Linked DNA regions of Marinomonas mediterranea MMB-1. The protein of the gene in region 2 interacts with the protein of the main gene of each other region in a pairwise test. Links are inferred from orthologs where the notes say so. Each region holds a gene or a part of one and is shown on either strand. Other genes may lie near its edges. The genes, in order: accC and ribD.

Region 1 (12,603 bases), 2.9 Mb from region 2 along the record:
GCTTTTTATCGTAGGCAACACCCGCTAAATACAGCAAGCGGTTCACTATTTCATCTTTGCTTTTTACGATTTCTCTCGACTGAGCACGTGAGTCTACATCAGCTTGAACGGCGTCACCTTCGACCGCATCAGTGGCAGTCGACTTTTCTTTATTAGAAACATCTTGATTGATCGTATCATTTTGCATTTTTTCAACAGAGATTCCGCCATTATTTCCAGAGCCTGACTCAGAAAGTACGGCAGGTTGATTCTCTTTTTGCGTCGGCGTCCCAGCACAGCCTGATAGCAATAAAGCGGTAACTAGGAAATAAAAGTACTTTTTTATCAATTTAGGTCTCTCGTATGGCAACTTTTTATCGCACTGGTAGTCTATAGTGCTGACATTAATATGAAAACTCCCACGACAATTTTTTAAATGACACACTTTTTACGTAGTATTTCTATTTTCCTTTGGCTTATCAGTGCCTCTTTTGCAAACGCATTCGACTTCGGCTCTTCTTTTGGCGCCAATAGCCGCTCAAATAATCCTGAGTTTCTGCCAGTCGAGCAAGCCTTTGTTCTCTCTGTAAACAAGAGAGGGGAGCATCTCATCGCGACCTGGGACATCCAAGATGGGTATTATCTGTACAAACATCAATTAAAACTCAAAGGCCGAGATGGTAACAAATTAACCTTTAGCAATATTCCATCGGGCACACCCAAAACTGACCCTTATTTTGGCGATGTCGAGGTCTACCATAACTCTCTTTCAGTCGATATATCACCCGTAGGTGACCTCGAAAATGGAACCGAGCTAGAAGCCTTAATTGGGTTTCAAGGGTGTGCAGAACGAGGATTGTGCTACCCGCCACAATCTTCACCTATTTATTTTACCGTAACCCAATCGGACTCTGGCGTATCGAAAGCGCCTCTCTCTATAAACAACGAGAGTACAAACGACGCAAAGGCAGAGAAACCAATTGAGCAGAACAGCCTTCAGACAAAAGCATCAACACCAGAACCCTCTATCGCGGCCAATGTTATTGACCACTTAACAAACGACTCCTGGATGGCAAGCTTAGCTATCATGTTTGGCTTAGGGTTACTTTTGTCATTGACGCCTTGTGTTCTGCCAATGATCCCGATTGTCAGTGCTATTGTAGTGGGCACCAAGTCATCTGCTTTAAAAGGTCTTGCTCTGTCAGCCGTGTATGTAATTTCAATGGCACTTACTTATGCTGCCATCGGCGCTTTGGCAGGACTTTTCGGAACACAACTAAACCTACAAGCCACCCTTCAAAGCCCCTTCATCATTTCAATCAGTGCGTTTCTTTTTCTTCTTTTAAGCTTGGCAATGTTTGGAGTTTACGAAATAAGGTTACCCGCTTTTATTACAGACCGATTGCAATCTTATTCGACTAAGCTTGAATCAAACTCTCAACGCGCTTCACTATCACAATATGCTGCCGTGGCTTTATCAGGCGTCATTGCCACGCTCATCGTGTCACCGTGTGTGTCCGCACCACTTGCAGGAGTCGTACTCTACATCAGCAGCTCAGGCGACAGTGTGTATGGCGCTGTAATGTTATTCACGATGGCGCTTGGCATGGGTGTGCCATTGCTGCTAGTCGGCTTTTTCGGGGCCAGCATCCTTCCTAAAAACGGAGATTGGCTGAACGACATCAAATCCATTATGGGATTCGGCCTGCTTGGCGTGGCTATTTGGCTGCTATCAAGATACTTAGATGGACAATTAAGTGTCTTACTCTGGGCTATCTTCTTCTTAATGCTTACTTCCTACTTCATTCATAGGTCTGTTTCAATCCAGTCTCACCCTATACGCTGGTTCTGTGCTCTCATCTCTGGTGTGATGGGCATTAGCCTTGCTATAGGTGCGTTAAGTGGTGCTCGCAATCCCATTGAGCCATTTGAAACGCTAACGAGCTCCAGTACCGCAATAACTGAAAGCCGTGACGTCCCGTACGCGGTGACCATTGGCTCACTAACAGAACTACAAAAAATAAAAATGGACTATCAAGGAAGCCCCATTGTATTGGATCTCTACGCGGACTGGTGCATTAGCTGTAAAGTAATAGAAGAAGAAATATTCAAATCGACTGACGTCATGCCATATTGGAGCCATATCAAAATAGTGCGAGTTGATGTTACTGACAATACACAAGACAACAAACAATTAATGCAACATCTGAATTTATTTGGACCGCCCTCTCTCATTTTTATAAACCGTAAAGGGCAAGAAGAAGCACAACTTAAAATCATTGGCGAACCGACTAAAACAGAGGTCATTCAGCGACTACAGTTACTCTCAACAACACAGCAAAGTTTACAGTAGATCAATTTATAACCTCAAAATATAGTTTTAGCATATTTACCGACAAAACTGGACATTTTCGCGTATTTTAACGATAATTTACGGTCAAATAACCCAGAGAAATATATCAAATTACGAATCACCGTTTAATCAAGGACGTAATTTGATGCACAAGGTAATGCCGTTCTCGACGTTAACAAAATTTACTTTAAAGCCTGATCCTTATTATTGGGCGTTTCATACAATACGACAGAAAGAGTACCATCATGGACATTCGTAAAATTAAAAAACTAATCGAGCTTCTTGAAGAATCCAACGTTTACGAAATCGAGATTAAAGAAGGCGAAGAAGCCGTTCGCATTAGTCGCGGTGGCGCTCCAGTTCAAGTTGCTACCGTTGCAGCTCCTGCTCCCGTAGCCGCTGCGCCCGCTGCAGCTCCTGCTCCCGTTGCTCAAGACGCTGCGCCTGCTGAAATTTCAGGCCATGCAGTAAAATCTCCAATGGTAGGTACTTTCTACCAAGCATCTGCTCCTGGTGCGAAAGCATTTGTTGAAGTTGGCCAGAAAGTAAATGTTGGCGACACTATTTGTATCGTTGAAGCAATGAAGATGATGAACCAAATTGAAGCGGACAAAGCAGGCACAATTGGTGCTATCTTGGCCGAAGACGGCGAACCTGTTGAATTTGATCAACCTCTTGTAACAATTGTTTAATTCACAGCTATAGGTTTTATCATGCTTGATAAGGTATTGATCGCAAACCGAGGCGAAATTGCACTTCGAATTCTTCGTGCATGTAAAGAGCTCGGTATTAAAACAGTTGCAGTACATTCAAAAATAGACCGCGACCTACTTCATGTGCGTTTGGCAGACGAAACAATTTGTATCGGCCCGAACCCATCCAAAGACAGCTACTTGAATATCCCTGCTCTAATTAGCGCCGCTGAATTGACGGATACCTCTGCTATCCACCCAGGTTATGGTTTCCTTGCTGAAAATGCAGACTTTGCAGAGCAAGTTGAAAACTCTGGCTTCACATTCATCGGACCAAAAGCAGAAACTATTCGCTTAATGGGCGATAAAGTTTCCGCTATCAAAGCCATGAAAGCAGCAGGCGTACCTACTGTACCCGGTTCAAATGGCCCTGTACCTTCTGATCCAGAAGAGTGCATAAAAATAGCGCGTGAAATTGGGTTCCCTGTGATCGTAAAAGCGGCTGCCGGTGGCGGCGGTCGAGGAATGCGAGTTGTTCACAATGAAGCAAGCCTCTTAAAGTCCATTAGTATCACTCAGTCTGAAGCAGGCTCATACTTCGGCGACAGCACGGTTTATATGGAAAAATTCCTACAAAACCCTCGCCATGTCGAAGTTCAAGTCATCGCCGATGGTCAAGGCAATGCCGTTCACCTTTATGACCGCGATTGTTCTTTACAACGCCGTCACCAAAAAGTTTTGGAAGAAGCGCCTGCGCCAATGCTTGATCCAGAATCACGAGCACAATGCCTACAAGCCTGTGTAGACGCGTGTATTAAGATTGGATATCGTGGCGCCGGCACCTTTGAATTCTTATATGAAGATGGTGGTTTCTACTTCATTGAGATGAACACTCGTGTTCAGGTAGAGCACCCTGTTACTGAAATGGTAACAGGTGTCGATATCGTCAAGGAACAGTTGCGAATTGCCTCTGGACAACCTCTTTCTATTAAACAAGAAGACGTTAAGATCAAAGGCCACGCTGTTGAAGCTCGAATCAACGCTGAAGACCCTAAAACCTTTATGCCAAGTCCCGGAAAGGTGAATTACTTCCACGCTCCCGGCGGCATGGGTGTTCGCGTAGATTCACACCTCTACAGCGGTTATTTGGTGCCACCTACCTATGACTCTATGATCGCTAAGATCATCTGTCACGCAGACAGCCGAGAGCTTGCTCTTAAACGATTGTCTGTGGCGCTTGATGAGACATTTGTAGACGGCATCAAAACGAATATCGCTCTACAGCAGGATCTTGCAACGGATCCGAACTTTATCGAAGGTGGCGTTAACATCCACTACCTTGAAAAGAAACTCGGTCTATAATTTATTGACCACTGTTGAATTACATCGTAATGTAACCAGACAGTTTGAGCTTCAAGACGCATCAAAACATAAGTTGTGATGCGTCTTTTCTATTTCCTTCTCATATACCGATTATAAACAAGCTCATTACTTCAGTCTTATATCGGGAAAAGTACACTTAGGACGATTCACTTTTATGTCTTGGCTACAGATTCGCATCCACACCACACCAGACCATGTCCCCGCTTTTGAAGATTCTCTTTTAGAATGTGGCGCTATGGTGGTGACTTTTGAAGATGTATATGATGATCCCGTCTACGAGCCTGATTTAAACACTACCCCTTTGTGGAAACACACTAAGGTCACTGGCCTATTTGAGGCTGACTCCGATATCGAACACATCCGCCCAGTGATAGAACACTGTGCTGAAAAACTAGGGCAAACAGACATCGATCTAAAAATTGAAATTCTCGAAGATAAAGACTGGATTCGAGAATGGATGGATAACTACCATCCTATCAAATTTGGAAATCGACTTTGGGTTTGTCCAACATGGCGAGAAGTGCCAGATGAAGATGCGATCACCCTGATGCTCGATCCAGGTCTAGCATTTGGAACCGGCACTCACCCAACAACGGCGCTGTGCTTGGAATGGCTAGACAGCGTTGATTGCAAAGATAAAACGATTATTGACTATGGCTGCGGCTCTGGCATTTTAGGTGTTGCAGGACTTTTACTCGGCGCTAAACAAATGATTGGTATCGATATCGACCCACAAGCCGTTGAAGCAACCCGTGCAAATGCAGAACGAAATAATATAGAATCTTCAAAATATGAAGTAAAACTTCCACCGTACGACTCCGATTTGCAAGCTGATTTAGTCGTTGCGAATATTCTAGCAGGGCCTTTGGCTGAGCTTTCCTCAACTATTTCTGCAACCGTAAAAACAGGCGGAAAACTAGCGCTTTCCGGTGTACTAGCAAATCAAGCAGAAGATGTTGTTGAAGCGTACAAGCCTTGGTTTGACATAGAAAGTGTTGTCGAAAAAGAAGAGTGGATTCGAATTGTTGCCACGAAAAAATAGCAAGATAGAAAAGGAAGGCGTTCGTCGAAATGGCTGGTAATTTCATTACTCGTTGTCCAAAATGCTCTACTGCATTTCGTGTAACCGATGATGTTTTAAAGATGGCTGCTGGAAAAGTTCGATGCGGCCAGTGCTTCCATATATTCGAAGCACAAGCAGCGACGCCCTCTGCACCACCTTCTCTTTCTAAAGCACCCTCCAATGACGACTCTACGTCAAAGACAGCAAACAATAATCAGAACTCACCTGAGCTAGCTGACTCTGGCCAACAAAAGCAACCCGCACAGAAAGACAATTCACATGCAAACAGTCCGCCTCTATTTACGGCAGCGGACGAAGAGATTGTTAACCCTAACTGGTTAAATACTCTCTTTAAAGAAGACGACCTTGAGTTAGTGAGCGAACCACCAAAGGATGACTTCAAAATTGCACCGCTCGAAAGCGAGCAGTTCAACACAGGCATATCGCAACAGGCTCGTCCTCAAGGAAACACAAGAACAAACTCTAACGATGAGCCTGCACCTTGGGAATTAGAGCTTGCTGAAATCGAAGCCAATTTAAGCAGCCCATCGACAACAAAGCGTATTTCTGGGAGCGACACTTCTCAGAGCACACTAGAACCCTCACCAGAGCCACTAGCTCGCTCAAAAAACGCACAACTCAATAGAAATGTAAGCTCACAGCCCGACCGAGCCTCTAACGAAGCTTCTGAAAACGACGAGCCTGATTATATGCAAGCCCTACATTCGCTAGCGCAAAATGTATCAGATCAGACACCAAAGTTAAGTAATGGCCAGCTCGAACTGCAAGAATCAATGAGCTCAATCGCTGCAACAAACAGCCTCGCTCAGCTTGTGGAAGAGGAGCCGACAACAACTCAGATAAAGAGCAAGCGCACGCTCCTTTGGTTCCTTGGCGTTGTAATTGGCATTGTCATATTGGCGAGCCAAGTATTGACTCACTTCTTTGATCAAGGAAGTCGTTCTGAACAATTTAGAGGACTTTATCGCACCGCGTGTACCTATATAGGGTGCGCTCTCCCAGCCTTTGAAAATGTAACTGCGATTTCTATTCAACATGTTCGAATTCAAAGCCATCCACAAAAACCAAATGCATTACTGGTCAATGCGATCATGACAAATACGAGCGCGTACGCTCAGCCTATGCCTAAAATTGCACTTGAGTTTTACGATCTAAATGGCTCACCTGTTGCCGCAAGGCTGTTCGCACCAGAGAGCTACTTACATAGAGATTTTCTCGACATAACCTACATGCCACCAAACACCCCTATTCACTTAGTTATTCCGATTGTTGACCCGGGGGCGAGTGCTGTTACGCATGAACTTAAAGTGTATTCATCGGATACAAGATCGTACTAAGCGTGTACTTTAGGCAAAGCGTGTACTTTAGGCAAAAGTCACTGGATCGCAACTGCCGAATACCATCTATCTTAATCGTGTAAGAAAGACTAATAATTGGCTAAAGAAAGACTTAGAAGCGTGCCCAACAGCCAAATCCTTCGATAAGATGCAAATAAGAACAAAAAATAGCCAATTTTTGCATTGTCAAGACTTCAAAAAAACAATTCCCATAGGTATTATTCTCGCCCGCTCGACAGAGTTACAGATCTTTAACATTTGATTCAGTTTTCAGGAGCAATATGGCTTTCGCTATTGGCTCATACAATATAGATAGGCCCGTTATTCTAGCGCCGATGGCTGGCGTAACAGACCTACCATTTCGACGCCTTTGTTATCAACAGGGTGCTGGTTTAGTTGTATCTGAAATGGTGACCTCTGACGTACGGCTTTGGAATTCCACAAAGAGCAAGCATAGACTCGTTCATGACAAAGAAATCCAGCCACGATCAGTTCAAATTGCAGGTGCAAATGCTGAGATGATGGTTGAAGCGGCACAAAAAAATGTCGAATTGGGCGCTCAAATTATCGACATCAATATGGGTTGTCCCGCGAAAAAAGTGCTGAACAAAGCTGCGGGCTCTGCGCTACTGAAAGACGAATCACTTGTCCAAGACATACTTAAATCTGTAGTTGATAGTGTAGAAGTACCCGTTACATTAAAAATTCGTACGGGGTGGTCTTCCGAACAGCGTAATGGCTTGACCATCGCAAAAATTGCAGAAGATTGCGGAATACAAGCATTGGCGGTACACGGCCGAACTCGAGCCTGCAAATTTCAAGGCGAAGCCGAATACGACACCATTGCAGAAATAAAGCAATCCGTCGGCATCCCTGTTTTCGCAAATGGCGACATTACAGATGCACAAACAGCTCAACGTGTAATGACATACACAAAGGCTGACGCTGTCATGATTGGCAGAGCAGCTCAAGGAAGACCTTGGATCTTCAATGAGATAAACCATTACTTGCGTCATGGGGAACTACCTCCTTCGCCAGATATAGAAAGTATCAAAGAAACTGTTGTTGAGCACGTAAAAGCACTGCATCAGTTTTATGGTGAATTTATGGGAATTAGAATTGCACGCAAGCATGTCGGTTGGTATCTAAAAACACTGGCAGATACGAGCTCATTTCGCAGTCTGTTTAATAAAACAGACGATGCAAACGAGCAGTTAGACGTATTGGAAAGTTTTTTTGTTTCTCGCAAGAGCACATCGTTACATATATAAACGACGCGTTCTCAGAAACAAACTTAGTAAAAGGCAGACATTACGTTTTTTTATCGCGGGGACTCCCTGTAATAAAGAGCGCAACGAATGCTTCATATTGAGTTAACACGAGCTTCTTGTATCCTCGTTTTAACTTATATAGTTGGCTTAAATCTAAAAGGTTATTCTGTGGTAGAACAAACACACACTCAAACGTTCCAGTCTGCATCTTCGGAGCAGTCACAAACTCTTCGTGACAACGTAGAAAAGGCTCTTCAAAACTACTTCACTCATTTAGACGGGCAACCTGTTACGGATCTCTACCAATTAGTATTGGCAGAAGTCGAAGCTCCTCTACTTGAGTCTGTTATGAACTACACGAAGGACAATCAGACCAAAGCATCGACTATTCTTGGTTTAAACCGAGGCACATTGCGTAAAAAATTAAAGCAATACGGTATGCTATAGCAAAAAAGGGCGTCTTGGCGCCCTTTTTTCATTTTACCAACTCACTCCCCTTTTATTTATCACGTTAACTAGATTGCGAGAACCACAATGGCAAATCAAAACGTAACCCAAATTAAACGCGCACTAATCAGTGTTTCCGACAAAACAGGCATTGTCGAATTCGCTCGTGAACTAGTCGCACAAAATGTTGAAATTCTTTCGACAGGCGGAACTTACCGTCTATTGTTGGAAAACAGTGTTGCAGCGACGGAAGTATCCGATTACACAGGCTTCCCTGAAATGATGGACGGTCGTGTAAAAACACTTCACCCTAAAGTTCACGGTGGTATTTTGGGACGTAGAGATATCGACGGTGCTGTCATGAAAGAACATGGCATCAACGAAATCGATATGGTTGTTGTTAACCTTTATCCATTTGAAGAAACCATTGCACGCCCAGATTGCGACCTGCCTTTGGCAATTGAAAACATCGATATCGGCGGCCCGACTATGGTTCGCTCTGCGGCCAAAAACCACAAAGATGTTGCTATTGTAGTCTCTCCAGCAAATTACGAAGGCATTATCAACGCGATAAAAACAGACGGTGGTCTGACTTACGATCAACGTTTTGACCTTGCTGTAGAAGCATTCGAGCACACTTCTAACTATGACGGCGCGATCGCAAACTACCTTGGTAAAAAAGTGGAAGGTGGAAGCGAAGACTTCCCACGTACGTTTAATCTTCAGCTAAACAAGCAAGAAGAAATGCGTTACGGTGAAAACCCACATCAAAAAGCGGCGTTTTATGTAGAAGCAAACCCTCAAGAAGCCTCTATAAGCACTGCTAAACAAATTCAGGGGAAAGCACTCTCTTACAACAACATTGCAGACACAGACGCTGCTCTTGAATGTGTTAAGAGCTTTTCTGAAGCCGCTTGCGTTATTGTTAAGCATGCCAACCCTTGTGGTGTTGCGACAGCATCCACTCAGCTTGAAGCGTACGATCTTGCTTTCCAAACAGATCCTACATCTGCATTTGGCGGCATTATCGCATTCAACCAGCCACTAGATGCAGCAACCGCTCAAGCGATTGTTGATCGCCAGTTTGTTGAAGTCATCATCGCACCAAGTGTGAGCGAAGAAGCGAAGCAAGTTGTTTCTGCAAAACAAAATGTGCGACTTCTAGAATGTGGTGAATGGTCCTCAGAAAAACCTACCGCCTTAGACTACAAACGTGTCAATGGTGGTCTTCTTGTTCAAGACCGTGATGACGGTGCGATCACCTTAGACGACCTTAAGGTGGTTTCTAAACGCCAACCTTCTGAGGAAGAATTAAAAGACCTTCTATTTGCTTGGAAAGTTGCAAAATTCGTTAAATCTAATGCCATTGTCTATGCGAAAGCAGGTCAGACAATTGGTGTTGGTGCAGGCCAAATGAGCCGTGTATACAGTGCTAAAATTGCTGGAGTCAAAGCAGCAGATGAAAACCTACAAGTTGAAGGCTCTGTTATGGCATCGGATGCGTTCTTCCCATTCCGTGATGGCATTGATGCAGCAGCTCAAGCGGGCATTACTGCTGTGATTCAACCGGGCGGCTCTATGCGCGATGAAGAAGTGATCGCTGCGGCAGACGAGGCCGGAATGGCGATGGTATTCACTGGCATGCGCCACTTCCGCCACTAAGTTTCATTGCAGGTTTAAAGGAAAGTAAATATGAAAATTCTCATTATCGGTAATGGCGGCCGTGAGCATGCCTTAGCTTGGAAAGCAGCACAATCTCAAAATGTTGAGAAAGTCTTCGTTGCACCAGGCAACGCAGGTACCGCTTTAGAGCAAAAAGTAGAGAACGTTAATATCGGTGTTACTGCTATTGACGAGTTAGTCGCATTTGCAAAAGAAAATAGTATCGGCTTAACCATTGTTGGCCCTGAAGCACCACTTGTAATCGGTGTTGTTGATGCATTTGAAGCCGCTGGCTTAGCTATTTTTGGTCCTTCTGAAGCAGCCGCTCAATTGGAAGGCTCAAAAGCGTTCACTAAAGACTTCCTTGCACGCCACAAGATTCCAACCGCGGAATATGGAAACTTTACAGAGATTGCACCCGCTGTGGCGTACATCAAAGAAAAAGGCGCTCCAATCGTTGTTAAAGCAGATGGTCTTGCCGCAGGTAAAGGCGTTATCCTAGCTCAGACTGAAGCGGAAGCCATTGAAGCTGTTGAAGATATGCTGCAAGGCAACGCGTTTGGTGATGCAGGTCATCGTGTTGTTGTCGAAGAGTTTCTTGTTGGTGAAGAAGCAAGCTTTATCGTCATAGTGGATGGTGAAACCGTTCTGCCTATGGCATCAAGCCAAGACCATAAAGCGCGTGATAATGGTGATACTGGTCCAAATACTGGTGGTATGGGTGCATACTCTCCAGCGCCAGTTGTCACATCTGAAATTCATGAGCGCATTATGAATGAAGTGATCATGCCAACGGTTAAAGGCATGAACGCGGAAGGCAATCGCTACCGTGGTTTCCTATATGCGGGTGTTATGGTTGCTCAAGACGGCACACCTAAAGTGCTTGAGTACAACTGCCGCTTTGGTGACCCTGAGACTCAGCCGATTATGATGCGTCTTCGCTCCGACCTAGTTGAAATGTGTCTTGCTGCGATTAATGGAACACTTGACTCAGTTCACACAGATTGGGATCCAAGAGCCAGTTTGGGTGTCGTTTTAGCTGCGGGTGGTTACCCTGCAAGCTACAACAAAGGTGATATTATTACAGGGCACGATGCAACACTGCCAGCGCACCAAAAAGTCTTCCATGCAGGCACAACCGACAAAGAAGGCCAAGTCGCAACCAATGGTGGACGAGTATTATGTGCTGTCTCTCTAGGCGAAACAGTAAGTGAAGCGCAAGCAGGGGCTTACGATGTGGTAAACAAGATCTCTTGGGATAATGTTTACTTCCGCACAGACATCGGCCACAGAGCAATTGCTCGCGAGCAGAAATAAGTCGCTCGTAAACGCGTTTATATCTCTTAAAAAAGGGCTTGTTCATTGAACAAGCCCTTTTCGTTTATAGGTCTTTTACGCCTTCTGACACCTAAGCATTCTGGTTTTACTTAGCCTCGCACCAAACGTATATCGATTACTTTTTTAGTCCTGCTTGCTTTTTATCCAACCACTGCTTGAAGACTTTACCAACTTCCAAGACGATGAGACCAAAAATGACGCCGGCCACCCAATCTAACGCCAGTAAAAAACCTAATACGGAGATCATTCCATATAAATACAGTAAGTTTTGTCTAAGCTTTGGATGCTGCTTTCGCGTTATCCACGTAACGCCCAACAATGCGAAGCAGAACCATAAATAGTACTCGACTAATATTGGATATAGCATTTAGTCCCCTATCAGTTAATAATGATGCCTAATGGAATGGATGATCAGGCTTAGTATTTTGTTTTATCGATTTATTTTACTCTTCTTTGCCCTAATTAGCAGTCTCACATGGGCATCTAATGATATCGCTTTGATTAATAGTAAAGATACCTCTATCAACATTGGGGAGGTCGGAAGCTATTATATTGATGAATCAAAGCAGCTTGGTATCAAAGACCTTGAAAATGATCATATTGATCGCCGTTTTCTGCCACTAGACAAAGAGTTTCTTCAATTCGGATTGGTCGACGGCAATATTTGGATTAAATTGAAAGTAGCAATCCAGACGAGCATTTCAACTCCTGTCGTGTTGAGTGTCCATGCACCAAGGCTCCAATACTTGGATGTTTATATGCCGAGTATCTTTGATGCACAAGCTCAAGCCGAAACAGGTGAATTGCGACCATTCGAAAACCGCCCTGTTAATCATGCAAATTACATTTTTCCACTACCTGCAAATACACCTCCCGTTTTTACACTCTATGTAAAAGCGTCGTCGCGGCTCCCCATAAACGTTAGCGCCAACATCGAAACCCTTTCTTCATTTAGCAAGCGCTCTCAGTTGGACTTTACGGTGACTGGGGTGATGATGGGAATATTAGCAATACTTTTCCTCAGCAACTTGATCTTCTATATAACAAGTCGACACTC
Region 2 (7,584 bases):
CCACGTGACGCGCTGCGCAATTGCGAACGCGATGGTTTCTTTGCTTTTTTCGGTTGTGTATTGGACTTATCCAAATCGCTCATTCTATGCCTCAGTCTTCTAAGCTGCGCAAAACCGCCACAGTTTCAAGAGCAGACAAAGCAGCTTCGCTGCCTTTATTTCCTGCTTTTGTTCCTGCTCGTTCTATTGCCTGCTCAATCGTGTCTACTGTCAATACGCCAAACGATACCGGAATATCAAACTCTAATGCCAACTGCCCTAACCCTTTAACACATTCACCAGCAACGTATTCAAAGTGAGGTGTCCCGCCGCGTATGACGGCCCCCAGTGCAATAATGGCATCGAATTGTTTCTTCTCGGCAACTTTTTTAATCACTATTGGGATTTCAAAAGCACCTGGCGCATAAACTACTGTTATGTCTTCTTTGTTTATCCCGTGACGAACTAAGGTATCAATGGCCCCGTCTTTTAAGCTTTCTACAACATAGCTGTTAAAGCGCCCTACGACCAACGCAAACTTCGCGCCTGGTGCAGAGAAATGGCCTTCATAAGTTTTAATATCGCTCATATCTGCCTCACTCTCAATTACGTTTCATTGCTATCAGATAGACCGTCAGAACCTATATAGGATGAGTACGGAATAAACTCCACGGCTTCTAAATCAAAGCCCGTGAGAGAGAACTTTTTAGGCGAACTAAGCAGCCGCATTTTACGAATACCCAGATCACGCAATATTTGTGAACCTGTTCCTACGGTTAAGTAGGTTCCTGACCCACTTTTATCAGCACTTTTAACCGTTTGAGGCGTTAATGCTGATGTAAAATTCATCGCCAAATCCGTCTGCTTCTCCGACACATCAACCAGTACAACAACCCCTTCACCTTGTTTTGCAATGTACTGCAGTGCGCTTGACATCGTCCAACTAGGAGGACATCCTTCTCGCACTATATTTGCAAAATCCCGTGCAGGATCTGCCACGTGTACTCGAACCAAGGTCGGCTCAGCATCACTGGGTTCTCCTTTGACAAAAGCCAAATGGGACAGGTTTTGTACGGTGTCTCGGTAGGTGATCAGATTAAAATCGCCCGCCTCTGTACTTACCACTTGTTCGGACTCTCGAACTACGGTTGTTTCATTTAGCGTGCGATAGTGTATCAGGTCGGCGATTGTACCAATTTTTATTCCATGTTTCTCGGCAAACTTTTCTAAATCTGACCTTCTTGCCATTGTTCCATCATCATTAATGACCTCAACGATGACAGAAGCCGCTTCATAGCCCGCCATTCGCGCTAAATCGCACCCAGCTTCGGTATGACCTGCTCGACTCAATACCCCACCAGGTTTCGCCATTAAAGGAAAAACATGCCCAGGCTGAACAATGTCTTCTGGCAATGCATTTGCCATTACCGCACGTTTTACGGTTAATGCTCGGTCTGCAGCAGAAATGCCGGTCGTCACCCCTTCTGCCGCCTCAATGGACAGCGTGAAGTTTGTACTGTAAACCGTGCCGTTTTGATTAACCATGAGAGGCAAGTTTAATTGCTGACAGCGCTCAGGTGTCAGCGTCAAACAAATCAGTCCACGCGCGTGCACCGCCATAAAATTAATAATGTCTGGCGTTACGCACTCCGCCGGAACGATAATATCACCCTCGTTTTCGCGGTCCTCATCATCCATCAGAATAACCATCTTACCCTGACGTAGATCCGCTAAAATTTCATCGATTAAATTCAGAGCCATTTTCACGTCTTCTTTGTACACTCGTTAATAGCACTATAGTTCAATTATTGAGCGCAGACCTTGATCTGAACGAGGATAACGATTATTCCTCTAAAGCATCCTCTTCAAGGTACTTTGGAAAATACACCATCTTAAGGTCATTCCCCACGGAGCGAACTGACTCCAATTCTAGTTCAACCGCATCCTTCATCACGTCAATCGGTAGGCGCATTAACGGTCTCGCGTCTGACCCCAACAACTTTGGCGCGACGTACACAACAAGTTCATCAACTAAACCTTCTCGTAAAAACGCGCCAGCCAATTCCGCTCCTGTCTCCACCAGCACTTCGTTAATGCCCTGATCAGCAAGCAACCCCATGCATTCGATCAAATCCATTCGACCATCTTCACCAACCGGCGCGAATTCAATATTCACCCCCGTTTTCTTCAGTGCATCAAAGTGTTCTTGCTCAATGTCTTCTTCGACACAAAACATCAGCGCTTCTTTGCCTGGTTTTAGAATCTTCGCTTCGGGAGGAATCGACAGCGCAGTATCCATGATCACACGCAAAGGTTGACGCACTGATTTCGAATCGACCTCTTGATCATCAGAATCAATTCGAACCGTCATACTTGGATTATCGAGAATAACCGAACCAATTCCGGTCACTATCGCATCACTTTGAGCTCGAAGTCGCTGAACATCAAGACGTGCGGCAGATCCTGTAATCCACTGGCTTTCGCCGGATTCCATGGCCGTTCGACCGTCTAAACTCATCGCCATTTTTAGTCGAATATAGGGCAAGCCTTCGCGCATACGTTTATTGAAGCCAAGGTTTAGGCGCTCACATTCGTTTTCTAATACTGGTCCAATTACCTGCACACCCGCTTTTTCCAGTTTCGCCAAACCACGGCCTGCTACTTGTGGATTCGGATCTTGCATACCGTAAACAACGACGGCGATGCCAGCTTTTATCAGCGCATCGGCACACGGTGGCGTTTTTCCCTGATGGCTACAAGGCTCCAAGGTTACATACGCGGTCGCGCCTTCCACACTTTCCATGGCGCTAGCAAGCGCATTCACTTCAGCATGCCCTTCACCCGCGCGCGCATGGAAGCCTTCTCCGATAATTCGATCATCTTTTACAATGACACATCCCACTCTAGGATTCGGATGAGTGGTGTATAACCCTTTTTTAGCCAACTGGACTGCTTGACTCATATATTCAGTGTGTTTCTGCATTTCATCACTCATTATTTTAAGCTCGCCAATTAGGCTTCTTTTTTAGGATTACCACTTTCAAGACGCTCGATCTCTTCACGGAATTCACTAATGTCTTTAAAACTGCGATATACAGAAGCAAAACGCACATACGCGACTTGATCAAGTCGCTTTAATTGATCCATTACCGCTTCTCCTAACCATCGAGAAGCAATCTCTCGCTCACCTGTAGCTTGCATCTTTTCTTTAATTCGAGCGATTGCCGTTTCTACGTCTTCGATACTAACGGGTCTTTTTTCAATCGATTTAAGAATCCCCTGACGCAGCTTTTCATCGTCAAAAGGGACTCTGCTACCATCGCTTTTGATCAACTTTGGCATCTGTAACTCAGCAACTTCGAACGTTGTAAAACGCTCTTGGCACTCGTTGCAAGTACGACGTCGCCGAACCTGTGCGCCTTCTGAAACAAGACGCGAATCAAGAACTTTGGTATCTTGAGCTCCACAAAATGGGCAACGCATGATTTATCCATCATTTAATTGATACGAATATCGGCTTCTTAAATAGAGCCTTTCTGTAAAACAAATGATATCAACCCTACCCTATGATAGAAAGTGAACATTAAGGAATAGAAACGGATGATACTGGCCGAATTGTCTGGCTTAATTGCCGCGCTATGCTGGACCGTCACAAGCCTCATGGCACCCAGTTTAATTAAGCAGTTTGGTACGTCACGCTTTAATGCCGGGCGCATTTTTATCGCAAGTGTTATATTGATCTTCCTTTGTGTCATTCAACAACGCTTCTCTAGCACCCTGTGGGACTATGCGCTGCCGCTGGCTTTATCTGGGTTTGTCGGCATCTTTCTAGGCGACACAATGCTCTTTAATGCGGTTCATCGCTTAGGACCACGCCGAGCAGGTGTGCTTTTCGCAACCAATGCCCCTGTGTCGATTCTACTTAGTTGGCTGTTCTTGTCTGAAACACTGTCGCTCTTGGAGCTTTTAGCCTGCGCCATCGTGTTATTAGGCGTCATCATCGCCATCCTCTTTGGCAAACGCGGCGCGTCTCATGAATGGGAACAAACCAAAGGTCGTCTTTGGGTCGGTATTCTTCTCGCCTTTGGTGGTGCCGTTGGACAAGCCAGCGGGGCACTGCTGGCGAAACCTGCCTTACTCGCCGGTGTCGACCCGTTTGCCGTTTCTGCCTTTCGTGTCACCGTTGGTGCGCTTGCCCTACTACTGGTATTTTTTGTTTATAACCGCCCTAGGCTCTCACCAGAATTGCGCCCCCTTCGTGACATTCCCGTGTCGCACTTTTTTAAACTAGCGGGTATGGCAACGCTTGGCATGGTGACAGGAATGAGCATTTTGGTATGGGGAATAGGCAATGCCAATGTTGGTATCGTGATGACGCTATCGGCGACCGTCCCCGTCTTGGTCTTACCCGGCCTTTGGTTAACAACCAAAATACGCCCAGCACTCGGTGCGTGGGTTGGCGCAATATTCGTCGTAATAGGCGCGGCTTTGATAATCTGGTTCTAATTCATTAGAACCTCGGACACTGTCACGTACCTAGCCGCCTATGCTATTCTTCTCCTATACAGTTAATCCTTAATCACTCAATTCAATTCTATAGGATCATACATACGCTTATGGCTCAGTTTGTATACAGCATGAATCGCGTTGGGAAAGTCGTTCCCCCAAAGCGCGAAATCCTCAAAGACATTTCCCTTTCTTTTTTTCCGGGTGCAAAAATCGGTGTACTGGGTCTAAATGGATCGGGTAAATCGACACTGCTACGCATCATGGCAGGCGTTGATACCGAACATAATGGTGAAGCACGTCCGATGCCGGGCATTAAAATCGGCTACTTGGAACAAGAACCTCACCTTGATCCAACTAAAAACGTTCGCGGTATCGTTGAAGAAGCCTTCACCGATGTGATCGAGGCCATGGCACGCCTAGATGCGGTTTACGCTGAATACGCAGAACCCGATGCCGACTTCGATGCCTTGGCAAAAGAGCAAGGTCAATTGGAAGCCTTGATCGAAGCAAAAGAAGGCCACAATTTAGAACGTGCCTTGGAAGTTGCTGCTGAAGCACTTCGCTTACCACCTTGGGAAGCGAATGTTGAGCACCTTTCAGGTGGTGAACGTCGTCGTGTGGCTCTGTGTCGTCTATTGCTGGACAAACCAGACATGATCCTTCTGGACGAGCCAACTAACCACTTGGATGCTGAATCCGTTGCTTGGTTAGAGCGCTTCTTGAAAGATTACCCTGGTACCGTGGTCGCCATTACCCACGACCGTTACTTCTTAGACAATGCGGCGGGTTGGATTTTGGAACTGGACCGTGGTCATGGTATTCCATACGAAGGTAACTACTCTTCTTGGTTGGAACAAAAAGATGCCCGTTTGGAACAAGAAGCCAAACAACAAGCCTCCCATCAAAAAGCCATAAAATCTGAGCTTGAATGGGTTCGTCAAAACGCCAAAGGTCGTCAGTCTAAGTCCAAAGCGCGTTTAGCACGTTTCGAAGAAATGAACTCTCAAGAGTTCCAAGATCGTAACGAAACCAACGAATTGTATATTCCACCTGGCCCTCGCCTTGGTTCTAAAGTCATCGAAATCGAAGGCGTGAGCAAGAGCTTCGAACATAAGATGCTACTAGAAGACTTCAACATGGTCGTACCACAAGGCGCGATTGTTGGAGTCGTTGGTGGTAACGGAGCCGGTAAATCAACGCTGTTTAAAATGATCGCTGGCACCGAAAAACCCGATACTGGAACCGTGACTTTAGGCGACACAGTTCAACTGGCTTACGTTGACCAAATGCGTGAATTAGATGGCGATAAAACCGTCTTCGAAGAAATTTCGGATGGTCAAGACATGATCACGGTTCACAACTACAAAGTACCGGCTCGTGCTTACATTGGTCGCTTTAATTTTAAAGGCTCCGATCAACAGAAATTCGTTAAGCACTTGTCTGGTGGTGAGCGTAACCGCTTGCACTTGGCTAAGTTACTTAAAGAAGGTGGCAACGTCTTGCTACTGGATGAGCCGACCAACGACCTAGACGTCGAAACCTTACGTTCATTGGAAGATGCGTTATTGGCCTTCCCGGGCGCTGCCATTGTGATTTCCCATGACCGTTGGTTCCTAGACCGTATCGCGACTCATATTCTAGCCTACGAAGGTGATTCTAAAGCGGTTTTCTTTGAAGGAAACTATCAGGAATACGAGGCCGACTACAAGAATCGTACCGGTAATGACGCAACACCTACTCGTATTAAATACAAGAAGATTGACGCTTAATACAATTTTAGTATTTAAAACTCAGCAATAAAAAAGCGCTTCTGGTTTTACACCCGAAGCGCTTTTTTAATCTCGCCAGTTCTTACATCACTTTAGCTCTTAGACTTTAAAGCTACCGACTTGCACATTCAGTGCTTGGTAAAGGTCTGAGATCTGAGTCGATTGTGTTTGGATCACGTCAGCGACGGATTGAACTTCATCAGACTGCCCTTTCAATGAGTTTAAATTCTCATTGATATCATTTGACACAATCGCCTGCTCTTGTGTCGCTTGTGCGGTTTGCGCAGCCATCTCTTGAACCTTACCAAATGACTCTTGCAACGAACCAAATATACGTATTACTTCATCAAAATTCGATACGGTTTTGTCTGCATTGGAACGACTGTTTTGTATCGCTTTAGACGATTCTGATACGTTAACTTTTAACTGCTCAATCATCGATTCGATCTCATTGGTACTGTCTTGAGTTCGAGTAGCAAGCGTTCGAACCTCATCCGCAACAACAGCAAAACCACGACCTTGTTCACCGGCACGAGCCGCTTCTATTGCCGCGTTTAGCGCCAATAAATTCGTCTGCTCTGCAATATTTCGAATCACCTCAAGAACCGAGGCAATGGCTTCAGAGCTTTTTTGCAGTTCATCGGATCTTGTTAAGGCATCATCAATGTCGAGCACTAACCTTCTAATTGCACTGTTAGAACCATTGACGGCGGTGATACCTTGCTCCGCTAGCTGATTAGAATTTTGCGACTCACTTGCTGTCTCACTAGCAACATCCGACATTTGTTGGTTGGCCATACTCATTTCGTGTCCGGCACTCACAATAGAGTTAGAAGCATTAACCAAGGCTTCTGTCACACCTGCTGTACGGCTTGAGGCGCTGTTAAGCTCTCCCGTCATACCACCCAACGAATGAGCTTGAGTTTGGATCGTTGTAATAATGCCTCGCAAACGTTCAACAAAGTTGTCGAACTCGTTTGCTAAGTCGCCTAATTCATCTTTCGCCGATGAATTAATACGCTGAGTCAGATCACCATCACCTTCTGCAATTTCACGAATTCGCACCGCAAGACCGTTCGCTCGACCCGCAATTTGTTTTGGTACAATCAGGCCAAACAGGAATACAATCACCAACGTAATAGCAATCGCGACAATACTGAGCATTTCTCTTGAGTTCACAAGATCCTGTATTTCCTTACCGTCTTGCTTAGCATGAAGACCAACGACTTCACCCGCTTTGTCTAAAATTCCTCTGAGATCTGAGAATTTTTTGTCAGATGATGCAAGCTCATCTGTAACGTCTATACCTGATTGACTGCTTTTCAAA

Evidence for each region.
Region 1: the proteins of ribD (region 2) and accC interact in binary tests that used the Escherichia coli proteins (3 or more experiments, as listed by UniProt). The link is inferred for Marinomonas mediterranea MMB-1 from one-to-one orthologs.

What each region holds. Positions count from the first base shown.
Region 1 is NC_015276.1:3,392,541-3,405,143, forward strand. Bases 2,387-5,215 are described here. They hold accC (acetyl-CoA carboxylase biotin carboxylase subunit), read left to right. Parts: upstream 2,387-3,045; coding sequence 3,046-4,386; downstream 4,387-5,215. Other genes in these bases: accB (acetyl-CoA carboxylase biotin carboxyl carrier protein), read left to right, coding at 2,578-3,024; prmA (50S ribosomal protein L11 methyltransferase), read left to right, coding at 4,562-5,215. Outside these bases: MARME_RS15510 (putative periplasmic lipoprotein), read right to left, coding at 1-328; protein-disulfide reductase DsbD, read left to right, coding at 416-2,332; more of prmA, read left to right, coding at 5,216-5,449; MARME_RS15535 (DUF3426 domain-containing protein), read left to right, coding at 5,479-6,828; tRNA dihydrouridine synthase DusB, read left to right, coding at 7,110-8,099; DNA-binding transcriptional regulator Fis, read left to right, coding at 8,268-8,546; purH (bifunctional phosphoribosylaminoimidazolecarboxamide formyltransferase/IMP cyclohydrolase), read left to right, coding at 8,634-10,208; purD (phosphoribosylamine--glycine ligase), read left to right, coding at 10,239-11,525; MARME_RS15560 (hypothetical protein), read right to left, coding at 11,662-11,913; MARME_RS15565 (7TMR-DISM family protein), read left to right, coding at 11,945-12,603. UniProt on the Escherichia coli protein: This protein is a component of the acetyl coenzyme A carboxylase complex; first, biotin carboxylase catalyzes the carboxylation of the carrier protein and then the transcarboxylase transfers the carboxyl group to form malonyl-CoA.
Region 2 is NC_015276.1:518,923-526,506, reverse strand. What follows is about bases 899-3,749. They hold ribD (bifunctional diaminohydroxyphosphoribosylaminopyrimidine deaminase/5-amino-6-(5-phosphoribosylamino)uracil reductase RibD), read right to left. Parts: upstream 2,975-3,749; coding sequence 1,823-2,974; downstream 899-1,822. Other genes in these bases: MARME_RS02490 (DMT family transporter), read left to right, coding at 3,580-3,749; nrdR (transcriptional regulator NrdR), read right to left, coding at 2,992-3,462; ribBA (bifunctional 3,4-dihydroxy-2-butanone-4-phosphate synthase/GTP cyclohydrolase II), read right to left, coding at 899-1,740. Also shown: transcription antitermination factor NusB, read right to left, coding at 1-83; ribH (6,7-dimethyl-8-ribityllumazine synthase), read right to left, coding at 92-568; more of ribBA, read right to left, coding at 586-898; more of MARME_RS02490, read left to right, coding at 3,750-4,485; energy-dependent translational throttle protein EttA, read left to right, coding at 4,596-6,257; MARME_RS02480 (methyl-accepting chemotaxis protein), read right to left, coding at 6,357-7,584. UniProt on the Escherichia coli protein: Converts 2,5-diamino-6-(ribosylamino)-4(3h)-pyrimidinone 5'-phosphate into 5-amino-6-(ribosylamino)-2,4(1h,3h)-pyrimidinedione 5'-phosphate.